3 regions of the Paenibacillus sp. M-152 genome follow, and region 3 is predicted to be linked to each of the others. Evidence: riboswitches for the same ligand, from Rfam matches in the RefSeq annotation. Region 3 holds a riboswitch; each other region holds the start of a gene.
The links. A riboswitch is a leader RNA that binds a small molecule or an ion and turns the genes downstream of it on or off. The one in region 3 is predicted to bind cyclic di-AMP.
Positions count from the first base shown of each region.

Region 1 (5,385 bases), 2.6 Mb from region 3:
CTTCAAATCCTGAACCGTTATTTGCCGCAGATGATGCATATTCATAGAGCACCTGAGTCAACCCGTGATATCCGGGGTTAGAGACCGCATCGTATCCCCAATGACTCATAAACGCAAGCGCAGTTGGAGCAAGAATAAGAAACGGATGTACCAAAATGGCAATCGCAATCAGCTTCATTTCCTTGCCTTCAATTTTCCTACCCATAAATTCCGGGGTTCTTCCGACCATCAAACCGCATATAAACACCCCCAGAATCGCATACATCAGCATATTCATCAGCCCGACGCCCTTGCCGCCAAAAATGACGTTTAGCATCATTTCTCCCAAAGCAGCCATACCACCTAGCGGGGTCAGTGTATCATGCATATTATTGACCGAACCTGTCGTCGCCGCCGTTGTGACCGCAGTGAATAATGCCGATTGTCCAATGCCGAAACGAACCTCTTTCCCTTCCATGCTTCCCTGAGATGCATCCATACCCAGTGCCTGGATTAACGGATTACCTGTCTTCTCCGACACATACGTTATGGATAGAAAAATAAGGAACAAGACCATCATCGAGCTAAAAATAATCCAGCCCTGCTTGCGATTACGGGCAAACAATCCAAAAGTATACGGCAACGAAGCCGGCATTACCCACATTGCTAATATTTCCAGTACGTTCGTCCAAGGACTTGGATTCTCAAAAGGATGAGCAGAATTAGCTCCCGCAAAACCGCCCCCGTTCGTGCCCAAATGCTTGATGGATTCCAATGAGGCAATAGGTCCCATAGCAATCTGCTGCTGTGTACCGCTTAAAGTCGTAATATCCGCTGTAGGCTGTAGCGTCTGTGGTACTTTTAGTCCCACCAGCACCAGCGTAAGTATAAAGGCAAGCGGCAGGAAAATCCGTATGTTGGCTTTAATAAAATCTTGAAAAAAATTACCCAGCCCTTCACCGCGCCGCGTCAATCCCCTCATAAAAGCCGCAGCAACCGAAAACCCCGAAGCAGCCGAAGTAAACATCATCATCGTGACGAACGCCATCTGTGTCAGATACGTAAGCCCGCTCTCACCGCTATAATGTTGGAGATTCGTATTGGTCATAAAGCTGATTACCGTATTAAAGGCCAGTGATGCTTCCATATTACTGTTTCCAACCGGATTGCCCGGGAGTATAGCCTGCAAGCGCAATAGCAGGTAGCTGATCCCCACAAGCACCACATTGGTTGCAATGAAACTCATAGCATACGTGGTCCAACGCATGCTGTCCTGTTTCTTCAAGCCTACAGCCTTATAAATCAGCTTTTCCGTCCCACCAAAAATCCGATCCGTCCGATTCGGTTCATTCGAAAATACGTGATACATATAGGTACCCACTGGCTTAACCAAGAGCAGCAATATGACGATCACAATTCCAATTTGCAGTAGCTCCATCCTCTATTCCTCCTTAAAATGCTCCTGCATTTGGAACAACAGACCTGCTTCAGACCATCCATTGAGTGCACACGTTTGCGAAAATCTGCCCCTCTGATGCTTCATTCTTGATCTGCTGTTCCCGCCTGCTCGATCCTATAGTTGACTAGAACTTTTCAGGATTCAGGAGTGCGTAGATTAAATACACGAACACAATAACCGTGAGCCCTAGCACAACGATCATCCTCTTCGCCCTCCTTTTGAGGTCTGCGCATCACACCAGCGTATAAACAGTAATATCACTCCATAACTCACAGCCATTACGAGCAGCATGTATAAATCCATCATGTTCCTATCCTCCGTATCGCTCCTCAGATTGTCCTTTTGATTCCATCATAAAATCATAAACCAGCTATGTTATAAGTGCTTATCCGTTCAGCAGGAAACCCACCTCTCCGTTCAATGTGTAGATCACATGGTCCGCTCCCAATCCCCGATAAATTCCTTGCGGATTACAGCCGTGCGTTATAACATAGATCGATTCTGATGTTAGTGGCCGACATATTTGCAGGAAACGGCAAGTCAAATTCAAGCTGTTTTCGAACAAATACACACTCCCAATTTCTTTACTAGGAAAATTCCATTTTCCCGCTTGCATCGTATTGATGCGCACAATGTGCTCCACACCCATTTTTTTGAGCTGTCGTTCCTCCTGAGTGCTATTTGTGAGAACTGCAAACGCCAATTTTTTGAACATAAGCAATTTCACAAAACTTCTGCCCGCTTCATTCGGTGCAGTGACAATAATTAACCGACCTTCCATCAGTAGCTCCTCTCCCGGTATAAAAAGACAACAAAAAGAAGCCGAAGGAAAAAGGCTTCCTCCGGCTTCATACATTCCATGATAAAATAAACCATGGCTGCACACGGCGGTTTGTTGCCTCTCCCTGTACGCTTACGAGGTTAGCTGTCGGATTCGGACGTGAGAGTCGCCCTATTTACGGCACTTGACCGGAAAATTCACCCCATGAGACACACGGCTTTCAAAGCCGTACATACTCGTTGGTTCCCCCGTTTTTGCAACTGCAAAATTCAGCGCTTTAGACAATTCGTTGTTGCTTCATTGGTGTTAATTTGAAATTACGTCTTGAATCATACACCCGTGCAAGGAAGACTGTAAAGCTCAACGGCGGGGCTATAAACCACCCTTTAGAGCATAGGAGATTAAGAATAACGCTTACAAGGCATCTATGCTTCTCGTATCTCTTTAAAACTCTGTATTTCACCCCTTTTTGAAAATGAAAGGCATGTCAATATTGGCGTAGGGTATGGCTTAGTTACTCCTTATTTGCAAAAAGGAAAGAAAATACGCTATACGTGCCAGATAATTACCGATTGAACCCGTTTTTATGAGAAGAAACACCTCAATTAGCTCCATTTGAAGTGCGATTTACCGTTTTGAACAAAAGACGATTTTACAATGGTCCAATGCCCGTATACTCTTCCGGACTTGCAACCCCTTGTTGAGTTGCTTACAATTTAATTGCAGAATATTGAATGAGGAGGGATATCATGAGCGTATATAAATATGATGCACAGACCCTACAAGGGGTACAAATTCCGTTATCCACATACGAAGGGAAAGTTCTACTTATCGTGAATACTGCCAGCAAATGTGGGTTAACCCCCCAGTACAAGGCGCTACAAGAGCTATATGACCAGTATCATGAACAGGGGCTCGAAATTTTGGGATTTCCCAGCAACCAGTTCGCCAAACAAGAGCCGGGCTCCAGCGAGGAGATCTCTGAGTTTTGCCAAATCAATTACGGTGTGACCTTCCCCATGTTCGCCAAGACAGATGTCAACGGTGATCAGGCACATCCTCTATTTCGCTACCTGACCCACACTGCTCCGGGAGTATTAGGCTCCAAAGCGATCAAATGGAATTTCACTAAATTCTTAATTACACGAGAAGGTAACGTATTTAAGCGTTATGCGCCGCAAACCACTCCAGATAAGCTTATAGGAGATATAGAGAAGCTTTTGCGGAAAAACTGACATCTTTCTTCATTACAGTTAACGAGCGGTCCGCTGTCCATATGACCGCTTCTGTAACAGAATGATATAACGAAAAATATTTAACGAAAAAAGCACCCCTTCACGTAAAACGTGTCAGGATGCTTTTTCAACTGGGTATTACACATAATGCGGTCGAGAGGACTCGAACCTCCACGGGCGTACGCCCACTACCCCCTCAAGATAGCGTGTCTGCCATTCCACCACGACCGCATGTCATAATGTATTGAGGCAACAGATTTATTATACTCTCTCAGCAACAATTTGTAAACAATAATATTATAATTATTTTAGTGTAACTTTATATAACGTATATAAGCAATAAAATTATTTAATTTGACATGAAAGAGCTCAAAGTGTAAATATATATTACATAAATAATTGAACTATTATTATATAAATAAGATTAGAGTCAAATAAACTGACACAAATATTCACCTCAAGGAGGCGAACCATCCTGCATAAAGGTAACCGATTGCTAAACTACGCATTGTTGTTGGACCCTTCCCTACCCATTGGTGGTTTTACCCGTTTCTACGGACTGGATGAACGTTTCCGTAACGGAAACTTGAACAGTCTACAGGATCTGAAACATTTTATGCGAGACGATTGGTATCCTCAAATTACAACCCTTGACGGCATGGCCATCAAAAGTCTGTATGCAGCCATCCAGCAGAATGACGGTTGGCGGATCGCCCTTATTGATAAAATGCTGTACACCCAACATCCTTCCTCGCAGTATGTGAAAAAATCGCGACTTTCTGGCCAGCGTCTGCTCAAGCTCACCAAGGCTCTTTATCCTTGGCTTGCATTTGACCAACTGGAAGACACACTCACTCAATACAATGCAATTGGCACACTCGCTACTGTCCACACTTGGATTAACTTCCTTCTCGGAACCGATATAGAACAGACCATTCACGGCTATTTTGCCACAGCGGTATCCTTCTGTATCGAAGATGCCTTCAGACTGCTCAATCCTCCTTACGAGGAAAAGAATCCTCTTATCGATCACATGACCAGCGAGTTGCTCACCACCTGGAAGAAATTTAACGAACCTACGCCAAGCTTATTTCAGCCTCACCTTTTCCATAGCCATCAGACCAGTTCCTACATCACTCAGCCACCCTATATGAGCCATAGTAGCCAATTGAATGCATCCAGGCCCTTTTCCTCCTCCATCCTATTCAAACGCCTTCCAGCCTCCCTCTGATGCGTCGTTTTACCAGTCTAGCAGTCACAATAAAAATACTCTGCCCTTTTCTCAAGCGGCAGAGTATTTTTAATTCATGTATCCAAATTCATACCACTCACAGACTATAGTCGGATTATTTTCACTTTTTGCACTTAATTAAGTAATTATTTTAATAAAATAACGCATTTAAGATTGTATAAACACGTATAAAAGTGTATCATAGTTTTAGATGGTTAATTCTAACATGTTTACTGATGATTATTATATCACACCAATTATTCTGCAAGAATCCGTAAGGGGCGATTTCTCTTGAACAACAAAATGCCTGTCACCTCCTTCGGGTGGGCCATCAAACAAAGGCTTGTCGAGCTTCGACTGGATCAGAAAACATTTTGCGAGACACACAATATCCCGCCTTCACGCTTGTCCAATCTGATTCACGGCACCCGTAAAGCACAAAGGTACAGAAAACAAGTTGCTGCAATTCTGAATATCGACGATAACGATTATAAGGAGGCGACACCACACTAAACCCAACAAGCATTCCAGCATCCGACGCGCCGCCATATTATCAGGAAATCAAATAAACCCGTAAACCGAACCCCTTAGTCCGTTTTACGGGTTATCCACCCAGGCGTTTAGCCATAGATTATTCAAGTTTCGCTTTGTCCTTCTCCCTTTTTTGCTTACGGTATTTCGCAAATTCAACATATTCTAA
Region 1 covers NZ_CP034141.1:1,532,199-1,537,583, reverse strand. Annotated here, with positions in the region: gene kdpA (potassium-transporting ATPase subunit KdpA) at 1-1,417, opposite strand, end outside; gene kdpF (K(+)-transporting ATPase subunit F) at 1,563-1,640, opposite strand; gene EGM68_RS06865 (hypothetical protein) at 1,824-2,219, opposite strand; cyclic di-AMP (ydaO/yuaA leader) riboswitch at 2,333-2,504, opposite strand; gene EGM68_RS06860 (glutathione peroxidase) at 2,969-3,454, shown strand; tRNA gene EGM68_RS06855 (tRNA-Leu) at 3,603-3,685, opposite strand; gene EGM68_RS06850 (urease accessory protein UreF) at 3,948-4,685, shown strand; gene EGM68_RS06845 (Rha family transcriptional regulator) at 4,977-5,198, shown strand; gene EGM68_RS06840 (helix-turn-helix domain-containing protein) at 5,317-5,385, opposite strand, start outside.
Region 1: linked by a shared signal. The riboswitch ahead of EGM68_RS06865 (hypothetical protein) and the one ahead of EGM68_RS20650 (TrkH family potassium uptake protein) in region 3 are both predicted to bind cyclic di-AMP.

Region 2 (5,385 bases), 1.3 Mb from region 3:
AGAATGGATATGAAGCAGTCGTGACGCTCAGCAAAAAAGGAGCAGATTATCCCAAGATCCCTGTTCAATTTACCTTCAAGGATGGCACCACAATATTTAAGGCATGGGACGGTACGGGCAAAAGTACATCTTTCCGACTCAAAAGCACCTCTCCCGTGTCCTATGTGACCGTTGATCCTCTATACACTATTGCACTGGAGAACAAGCATATTAATAATAGCCTGAAGGCTGAATTGGACGAAAAGCAACAAACCCGTTGGAGTGTGAGTGTAACCAAGCTGTTGGAGACACTGCTTGGAAGTCTGTCATGGTGAGGTGTCTATAGATGCGGACTGTTTTAAAAGAAGGCTGGGCGCTAGTGCGCATACGCTTTTATATCGTTATCATTTTATTTTTGTATCGTCTGCTGTGGGGAGTATTTCTCTATCGGCTGGTACAGTCGGCCGTTGTCCCGCTGCTGCTGCGTTATCCTGATCAGAGCCAAAACGAGCTGGGAAAGACCTTGTTTTGGATGGAGGGCCAGATCGCTTTGATGGACAGCCGGGAAGTACACGTATATTTATGGATACTACTAGGGGCGACCGTATTGCGCGTCCTAATCACTCCCTTCATTAGAGCTGGCATATATCAAAGCCTGTATACCGATGCGTCTGAACCGCAAAGCCTGTCCTTCTTCAAGGGGATGAAACGTCACGGTATGTCATCTCTGTTGTATTACATCATCGAGTTGGGTTTGCTGCTGCTTCCCGCCTTCTGGGTGGTACCGAGACTCTATCCTATTGTAGCAGGAACGCTGCAATCTTCCTCTTACCTGTTGCATTTGTTGCCCTATGCCATTGGGTGGGTGGCTTACGGTTGGTTCATTCGGCAGTGCATCCTGTATATGCAACTGGGCACGGTCAGTGGTCACGCCATACTATCGTCCCTGCTCGCCTTCTTTCGCCAGCTTCTTCCGGCTGTAAGCGTATCTCTCTTGCTTGGTGCTTGTGTGCTGCTGGTCTTCGGTCTATTTGGCACCGTAGCGATGATTTGGACTGGTATGTTGGCGCTAATTCTCCAGCAATCGTATCATTTTGTTACCAGTCTGGTCAGGCTGTGGCATATCAGTTCGCAGTATCGTCTATGGCACATCGATATCTCCAGCAGAGGCTAATCCCTCTCTTTATGCTTTCTCCTGCATTTTTAGCTGTCGAAAAAACTTTTTTCTTTCCCGTGCAAACGGCACATAACTGAATACTGTTAACAGAATCTGTTCCTAGGGCGTTAGGAACAGATTTTTTTTGTAACTTTTTGCGATGAAACATTTGCCAAAGCCTGCTGTCTTTGTTACAATAATCGCAGTGAACTGATAGTAACAACTTTGTAATCTTTATTGTAACCTTTATCTTAAAAACATCGTTGTCGTGAATACTGCTCTCCAAGGTGCACATCTTAAGTTAAGCCTAATTCCTGGCACCTAGGAAGCGGGGGAACCAGTTTGGGTGAATTGATCTCGCAACAGAGTGGTCATAGGGGAACCTTCTACCGAATCCTTAAGCTAACCTCGCAGGCATTGGAAGGGGTATATTTTTTTTGAAGAAGAAGCTAACGATCGCAGCCATGGGTCTCGCCATTGCCTTTACATCTTTTACATTCGGTGGCAGCAGTGCATTTGCAGACTCTAAGATGGACCAGGTCATCCAAGATGCCAAAGGAACGAACTATAGAAGCGGAGGTACTACACTCGAGGGATTCGATTGCTCCGGCTTCACAATGTATGTATTCAACAAACTGGGAATTAAACTGCCGCATCAATCTGGATCACAATTCAAAATGGGAGCTTCTGTATCCCGCGATGAAATGAGACCAGGCGACCTGGTGTTCTTCAACACCACAGGAAGAGGCGTTTCCCATGTAGGTATCTTCGTAGGTGAAGGGAAATTCGCCCACTCCTCGACTTCACGTGGTGTAGTAGTTAGCTCACTGAACGAAAATTATTACGCTAACCGTTATGTCGGTGCAAAAAGAATTATGAGCACAGACGCTTACCATTCTGTAGCTTCAGATATTCCTGATGACGACAACGTAGAATAACTACCGCACAGCAAGCTAACCCTAGCCGCAATTTGATTCTGGCCGGAATCGAATTGCGGTTTTTTATGTCCACTACATCAGTAATTATTATCATTACTGACGAACTGACACCTCAAAAGGTTTCAGTTTTAGCGAACATCGTCGTTTTTACCGCCACCGCTGGGGGAGCATATGAGCAGTAAATCCTTCTTATTGAATGTATACCCGACTTAGGTACGAAATAAACACGCTTGCCATTCTCCTACAACTTGTCTACAATCTGTGGTTAATGATTGAAGTACCTACATAAGGAGGAATGAAAAAGTGCCGGCCTCAATATCCAACTACCGGATCGTACCGATGGACGAGCATCAAGCGGCTGAAATCTGTGAGTGGCGCTATGATCCTCCCTACAACATATACGGCTGGCTTCCCTGGGAACAAATGAAGGCACTTGAAGTCGAATTTGGAAGTCCCACGCTTCGCCAAGAGCAATATGTTGCCGTACTGGACGAAGAGAATGAGCTGACGGGATTTGCTCAATATTTTCCTATGGTCGGTGTGACCCGGCTGGGTCTTGGAATGCATCCCGAAAGATGCGGACATGGCACAGGCTCCGACTTTGTCCGGGCCATTGCCGAGGAAGCCAGACGACGTCATCCACAGAATGAAATTGACCTAGAGGTTCTCACCTGGAATCAGCGGGCTATACGAGCCTACAAGGCAGCTGGATTTGAGCTGACGGATACCTATGAACGTCAGACTCCAGATGGCAGAAAACCGTTCTATTGTATGGTATATCGTCCTGAACAACAGAACCGGGTTCTATAAATAAGAGCGCCTTCGCTATACAACCGCGATGTTGTATAGCGAAGGCGCTCTTAATATATACAACAGATCATTATAAAATCAATGACTGCTGCGCATTTTTTCAAAAGCTTCATTATATTGTTGGGCTTCCTTAATATCTACGGCCATAATACCGCCATCGTCCCAAGAGGTCAAACGCAGAGTCACGGTCTTGTAATCAATCGTAATAAATGGATGGTGATTGAATGCCTCAGATATAGCGGCAACTTCATCCACGAATGCAATTCCCTTCATAAAACTGGAAAAATTATATTTCCGAACGATCCAACGTCCTTCCTCCAGTTCCCAGCCCTCCAGTTTCTCCAGATGTGCTTCAATCTCTTCTTGTGTAAAAGGCATGTTACGAACTCCTCCCCGTTTATACGGAAGCCTTTTAGCCGCTTACATGCGGCCAAAACTACGATATATTGGTGTACATATTACCACGGCCCCGTTGATAAATCCATAAGACGGCCTTCAAATCAAAGGGACCGACGTCAGCTCCTCATCTCCGATGAGTACATAGATCCGGTGCTGCTCCGGCTCATAAATCACAACGCCGCTGCCTACAGTGATTATTGGCTCCGTACCCAGTGCATAAAATAGGTCTTCTGCCAAAGCTTCATTGACTTCCTGACGCCCCATCGGGTTCAGCCTGTCCCAATCTTCTGCTTCCATTTCAAAAAATTCATAGCTATCTGGGATGCGTCCCACAGCCTCTGTCAAATCGTTCAAAATTTGTTCATACTCGCGCCCATGCTTTACTCCCATGCTATTTCCTCCAATGGTTCAGCGATTCAATACATAATCACTTTATTATACCGGAAATTGGCCCTTAACAAAAAAGAGAGTTTTGTCGATAAATACTATAATCCGTCTCATAATGACGCGCTTGGGGCAAGGACGACCCATGCGGCATGAAAGGATTCAAAATCTATTCTCATGGATGAGGTGTATCATGCAAATTACAACCATTATTGGACTTGTGCTCGGGCTTTTGTCACTGGTCGTCGGGATGATCCTGAAGGGCGCGCCAGTCGTCAATCTGGTCAATAATCCCGCTGCTTACATGATTATTTTCGTCGGAACAGCAGCAAGTATATTCATGGCGTTTCCGATGGATGACATGAAACGGGTGCCAAAGCTGTTTAAAATTATTTTCACCCAGCAGAAATTGCTGGATCGCAAGGAGCTTATCGGTACATTTACCGAATGGGCATCCATTACCCGTCGTGAAGGTCTGCTCGCGCTGGAATCCAAGGTCGAAGAGATCGACGATCCCTTTATGCGCGGCGGTATGCGAATGATTATCGATGGTAATGATCAGGAGTTCGTACGCGATGTTCTGATGGAAGACATTAACGCTACCGAAGATAGACACCGCGCTGGCGCACTGATTTTCTCCCAAGCCGGTATGTACGCTCCAACACTCGGGGTACTTGGTGCGGTTGTAGGTCTGATCGCCGCTCTGGCCGACCTTAGTGACATGGAAAAACTGTCCCATGCCATTGCAGCCGCTTTTATTGCAACGTTGCTCGGTATTTTTACAGGCTATGTCCTATGGCATCCAATGTCCAACAAGCTGAAACGGCTATCCAAGAAAGAAGTGGAACTTAAGTTAATGATGGTCGAAGGTCTGCTTTCCATTCAATCTGGTATCTCGACGATTGCCATCAGCCAGAAGCTAGCAATCTTCCTAACTCCAACCGAACGGGCTTCGATGACCCAGAAGGATGGCGATTCCAGTGAGTAAAAAGAGACATGAACCGCATGAAGAGCATGCTGACGAAAGCTGGCTGTTGCCATATTCCGACTTAATGACCCTTCTGTTGGCTCTTTTCATTGTCTTATTCGGTATGAGCTCGCTCGATGCCAAAAAATTTGAAACTATGGCTCAATCCCTGAGTTCAGCTTTTAGTGGCGGTACTGGCGTGCTGGATCACTCAGCCGCGAATCCGTCGTCACAATCCATGGATATGGGCAAAAATAAAGAAGAGGTATCACAACCCTTAAAATCGAAAGCCACTTCCACCTCTGATCTGCAAAAGCAACTCGCCCAGCGGGAAGAAGAAGATTTAAAGAAGCTTAAAAAGCAAATGGATCAGTATATTCAAAATAACGGCCTGTCCACCCTACTGAACACCAAGCTGAACCAATCCCAGCTGATGATCACCATTAGTGATAATGCCCTGTTTTCATCCGGGCAGGCCGAAGTAAAGCCAGAAGCGAGAAAGCTGGCCAAATCCATTTCCAGCATGCTCCAACAGTTTCCTGGTTATGACGTTATCGTATCAGGTCATACGGACAATGTACCTATTTCCAATAGTCAGTTTCCGTCCAACTTTGATTTGAGTGCCAAGCGTTCGCTCAATTTCTTGCGTATTTTGTTGCTCAATCCTCAGCTTGATCCTACCAAGTTTGTATCCATCGGATATGGCGAGTATCGACCATTGGCAGGCAATCAAACTGGAGCAGGACGTGCCA
Region 2 covers NZ_CP034141.1:231,597-236,981, reverse strand. Annotated here, with positions in the region: gene EGM68_RS01015 (M1 family metallopeptidase) at 1-314, shown strand, start outside; gene EGM68_RS01010 (hypothetical protein) at 326-1,153, shown strand; cyclic di-AMP (ydaO/yuaA leader) riboswitch at 1,430-1,567, shown strand; gene EGM68_RS01005 (C40 family peptidase) at 1,573-2,073, shown strand; gene EGM68_RS01000 (GNAT family N-acetyltransferase) at 2,377-2,883, shown strand; gene EGM68_RS00995 (4a-hydroxytetrahydrobiopterin dehydratase) at 2,962-3,261, opposite strand; gene EGM68_RS00990 (hypothetical protein) at 3,379-3,672, opposite strand; gene motA (flagellar motor stator protein MotA) at 3,860-4,654, shown strand; gene motB (flagellar motor protein MotB) at 4,647-5,385, shown strand, end outside.
Region 2: linked by a shared signal. The riboswitch ahead of EGM68_RS01005 (C40 family peptidase) and the one ahead of EGM68_RS20650 (TrkH family potassium uptake protein) in region 3 are both predicted to bind cyclic di-AMP.

Region 3 (5,385 bases):
ATCACCGGATAGATCGGATAAAGCGTATGTCCCAGTGCCCAAATAAGCGTAGTGATCAGACAAGCAACAAACGTATTCTTGACTATTTTTTTTACCATCGGAATACCAAATAGACGGTAAACAGTTTCTTCTCCAATACCTGCCATCCAAGCCATAATCGGCAATAGCCATGGATAAGCCATATTGTAAGGGGACTGCGTGGCGTCTGTAGTGGAGAACGTATTAAATGTGCGCTCCAATACAAAGAACAAAATGGATTGTACGCCCAGTAAAATGAAGGCCCACAAGTAACCAACATACATACTGCGAAGCACATACAGTCCGTAGCCTGGCTCTTTGGCCCGTGGCCATGCATTTAGTCCAACCTGACGCATAAGCCCGTCACCGCCTACCAAGGAGAAATAGATAGCTACAGCCATGAAGAAGGTAACACCAACCTGGAATACCATAAGAAATATAAGCATGCCCTTACTGCCTGCTTCAGCTTGCAATAAAGGTAGCATGTTCATTGTCCCAGCTATACTAGCAATAAAGTATACAATGGACAGAATAATACCGCGCACAAATGAAGTATGTCGTCGGGTGAGTGACGCATACACAATGGCAAGTACGCCTAGGACAAAGCTAAATAGGGCATAACCCGCATAAGTCATCCAATTCGCCCAGTATGTTTGCTTTTTAACATAGTCGGTATAGGACGAAGGGGCCGAAAAGCTTTGGGTAAACGAGCGAACAACCCCGTCTTCAAAAGTAAAAGCCAGCGTAAGTACCGAGGCGCCGATTTTCTTTCCGTCCACGGTATATTTTAATCCACCTTCCCCCTCAGTGGTCGCGAGCTTCAATTCAGATGGCTTAAAGCCAAAGCGTTTGATCCATATTGCTGCAGCCTGTTCCTTGGCTTCGAGCGTCATGTCACCCTCAGCTACACGTACAAGTCTGCTTTGTGCTTGTTCATCTGTAGAAACATCAGCCTGTGTGTAATTGGTGCTGGAGGTGATCCGTTTAAAGCTAACGACCTTCCCAGTGGATAAATCCACATGAATTTGCAGCTTGCCCTTCGCTGAGGAGTCAGGCAAATCAACCCGAAAGGTTTCATATGGATAATTTTTTTTCCATGTACGATCGTACTCTTGAACCAATTTTTCTCTGGATAAATAACCGTACAAATCTGTTTCAGCCTGATAGGTTACGACGGGCTTCTCTGGCTGTGATTCCGTATAGCCCAGCTCGGAACGGGCGAAGTCCAGGGCGTGTATGACCGCTTCTTGTTTGCTGATGACCTTTGCATTCATCAATGATTCCGGACTTGGATTGCTAAGCGAGGGAATAAGCAATTGAAAGATAAAAAAGCAAATCAGGCCAACCCCGCCCAGCAAGCCTAATTTTTTGAAGTTGGCCGTGAGCACGACCGGTTTCCCGATAGGATTCATGAGTTTCCTCCTTAATCTGTAAATAAGAACATCCATTAAAGATATCATACTGCACAGGTTCCCGCCAACAGACCAGCGATATTCATGAAAACAGAGTGAAAGCACTTTAAAGTTTTAATAAAATTAGATAAGCTGTGATTAACCGATGTCTATTCGCGAATTAAAGCCAATTTCACGTTTTTTCGGCGAAATCGGTTTTGTGATCTGGATAGAGAAGGATTATAATCTTGAGGCAATGCCTATGAAATATATGGGTAATGATATACATTTAAGCCGAATTTCTATGAGAAAACGGGGGAACCATGTTACTGGGGTGAATTTTACAGCCGATCCTGATGGACCGGAAGTGTAAATAGGGCATACTGTGCTGTCCGAATCCGTCAGCTAACCTCGTAGGCTGTGGACAGGAACCAAGTCAGGCACTCGGTTTTCCGGTGTCTTTTTTTGTGTGTATAAAAGTGTTTGGATTGGTTAGACCGCTGCGGGTTCAGATTATTCCTTCGATTGCTGTTATCCCCGGATTTTTTTGATTGTATAAACCCTTTAATGGTTAAAATCCGGAGATAAAGGCAAACGCTTCGCTTCTTCAGAACAATTCTGCCCCCTTCGCTGCTGCTCGCCAATAGCACAGGGAGCCGAGTAGTGTTTGACATGCATTCTTCCTGTATTCAGGGAATGCTAATTATAGCTACTTAAGGTTTGGAAAATCAAAAAAATCAGGGGCAACGACGATCGGAAGATAAATGGAACGCGTAGCGGGCTTACACCGTATTAAGTCACTGTTTTTATAGTTTTAAGGATTAGGAGAGAAGTGATGAATAGATGAATCCCAATGCACGCTGGCTTCGGCTTTCTCCACCGCAGATATTCGTTGCAGGCTTTGCCATTATCATTCTAATAGGTAGTTTATTGTTAATGCTGCCCATCTCTAATACAACAGGAAAACCACTTGCGTTTATAGACGCTTTGTTTACTGCCGCATCCGCGACCTGTGTAACCGGACTTGTCGTTAAGGATACAGGGCTCTTTTTTACAACCTTTGGTCAAATCGTTATCGTTGCGCTGATCCAGATCGGTGGTCTTGGCTTTATGACCATGGCTACCTTGATCGCGCTGGTGTTCAAACGTCGCATTTCCTTGCGGGAGCGCCTTATTTTGCAAGAAGCGATGAATCAGACCTCTGTCGAAGGAATTGTTGGATTGATCCGCAAGGTGCTATGGTACTCGCTGATGATTGAGGGCGTATGTGCAGCTATTTTTTCGATTCGCTGGTCATTTGATATGCCTGTCGGCAGGGCGATTTATTTTGGAATTTGGCATGCCATTTCCATGTTTAATAATGCTGGTTTTGATTTATTCGGTGAATTTCGCAGCCTGACAGGTTATGTATATGATCCGATTGTTAATTTTACAGCCATGTTTCTCATTATTTCGGGTGGTATTGGTTTTGTAGTGATGTCAGACCTGGCAGATTATCGTAAGCGTAAGAGATTATCCTTACATACCAAGGTGGTACTCAGCATGACAGCTGCTCTGATTGTCGTCGGGACGCTCGTCATTTTTGTATTTGAGTTTACGAATCCAAAGACGCTTGGCTCGCTTGATTGGGGTGGTAAACTGCTGGGTTCTTTATTCCAGTCCGTTACTCCACGTACCGCAGGTGCCAACACGCTGGACATTGCAGGCTTGCGGCAGGCTACGCAGTTTTTTATCATCATACTCATGTTTATTGGAGCTTCGCCTGGCTCCACTGGGGGCGGGATTAAGACCACTACATTTGCCCTGCTCATTGGAGCGGTGTTTTCGATGCTGCGGGGACGGGAAGATATTGTGTTGTTCCGGTACCGACTTGCGCAGGCACGAATTTATAAGGCTTTGACCATTACCTTGCTGGGGCTGCTGTTCGTGATTGGGGTGACGATGATTCTGTCCGCAACCGAAGATCATCATTTTCTAATGATCTTGTTCGAGACAGTGTCTGCATTTGGTACAGTAGGGCTGTCTATGGGGCTTACACCTGATTTGTCAGTTGTAGGCAAGCTGGTGATTACTCTGACGATGTTTGCAGGCAGGCTGGGTCCACTCACGCTAGCTTATGCACTGGGACCGAAAAAGGGTAAGGAATTGTATCGTCATCCAGAAGGTAAAATAATTATAGGGTAAGGGAGTTTTCGAGTAGATATGAAAACGCAGCAGTTTGTAGTCATTGGCTTGGGACGGTTTGGCTCAAGCCTGGCTTTGCAATTGGTGGATATGGGGTGCGAGGTGCTGGGCATTGATCGGAATGAGGATGTTGTAGACAGTATGAGTGAGATCCTGACACATACTGTCGTGGCGGACGCTACAGATGAGGATGCGTTGCGGTCACTGGGCATCCGTAATTTCGATTGCGGCATTGTTGCAATTGGTGATGATATTCAGGTAAGCATCCTGACCGCCATTTTGCTGAAGGAGCTGGGTGTGAGAAAAGTCGTAGCCAAAGCTATATCTGTACTGCATGGGCGTGCGTTAGAGAAGCTTGGGGTGGACCGAGTCATTTATCCGGAACGAGATATGGGTATTCGGGTAGCGCATCAGCTGGTCACGCCTAATCTGCTCGATTATTTGGAGCTGTCCAAGGAATACAGCATTGTGGAACTCAATGTGCCTGCATGTCTGAATGGCAAAACGTTAGCAGAATTAAATGCTCGTACCCGCTTTGGTTGCAGCATCGTGGCACTTCATACGGCGAATGGTATCTTGATCGCGCCGACAGCTATGGATCGGCTGAAAGCAGACGATATTATGGTCATTATCGGCTCCAATGACAATATCGGCCGCTTTGAGGATGAGGTCGTTAATATCAATGAAGAGGGTTAAATTCTCTACACCATACGGTAGCCTGCAAACGATGCACGTGTCTCGCTAATCCAGCGTCGTGCTGTCGGGCCGAGATCGGCCGTTTCTGAGTATATGAGGGAGGTCGTTCGGCGTGTCTCCTTCAAATCAGGCAAGTACAATGCAGTAAGTCCATTATCTCGCAGCAGTTCGCTGCGCAAGTAGGATTTGGGCAGCAAAGCGGATGCCTTGCAGGTTGGAAGCAGACGTACAATCGCCTCGAAGGAGTCGATTTCCATGCGGATATCCGGCATAATGCCGCTGCGCTGGAACAAGTCATCCGTCAGGCTGCGGTACCAGGTTCCTTTGGAGAAAATGATCATCGGCAATCCTTGCAGGTCCTTCATTGAAGCCGTTCCTGTCTTGACAGTTAATTCATGCCCGATGGGGACGACTAGCTCCAAATGATCGTCAAATAACGGAATGCAGCGTAATCCAGCTTCATGAATGGCAGACCCGACCACGCCGGCGTCTGCTTTTTTGTCGCGTACAAAGGCGACGATTTCATGCGTTTTGCCGGTGAGCAGCTTTAGCTCAGTCTGAGGATGCTTGCTCATGAAAGCCTCGACGAGGGTAGGCAACGTCGTTTGGAGTGTCGTAAGACTTGCGCCCAGAGTAAGCATGCTCTGGGCTTCATTTTTGTGCTGTGACAGCTTTTGTAAGAAGCGAAGCTGACGTTGCCGTTGCTCCAGCGCGAAAGTATATACAAATCGGCCAGTCGATGTAATTTCGAGCCGTTTGCCCCGACGATCAAAGAGATGGACACCCAGCTCTTCCTCCAGCTTGGCAATTTTGCGAGACAGGGCGGGTTGGGACAAATTCAGCAGTTTGGAGGCTTTATTCAAGCTGGACTGCTCGACAACGACGGCAAAAGCGTTCAAATCCTCAAACAAATCTTCCACTTCCTCTCTATATGCAAAAAAGACATAATAATTAATACGTATATTGCAATTCCATTATAAGCCGAAAAGGAGTAACATGAAAGCGACACAAGATGTTCACACTTTTGTTTTTCCTTATAAGGGACACCTTGTTGAACATTCCCTGTCGGGAACTGTCATTTTATATGTTATATTAC
Region 3 covers NZ_CP034141.1:4,722,723-4,728,107, reverse strand. Annotated here, with positions in the region: gene EGM68_RS20660 (CPBP family intramembrane glutamic endopeptidase) at 1-1,430, opposite strand, end outside; cyclic di-AMP (ydaO/yuaA leader) riboswitch at 1,692-1,844, shown strand; gene EGM68_RS20650 (TrkH family potassium uptake protein) at 2,253-3,593, shown strand; gene EGM68_RS20645 (potassium channel family protein) at 3,612-4,289, shown strand; gene EGM68_RS20640 (LysR family transcriptional regulator) at 4,295-5,200, opposite strand.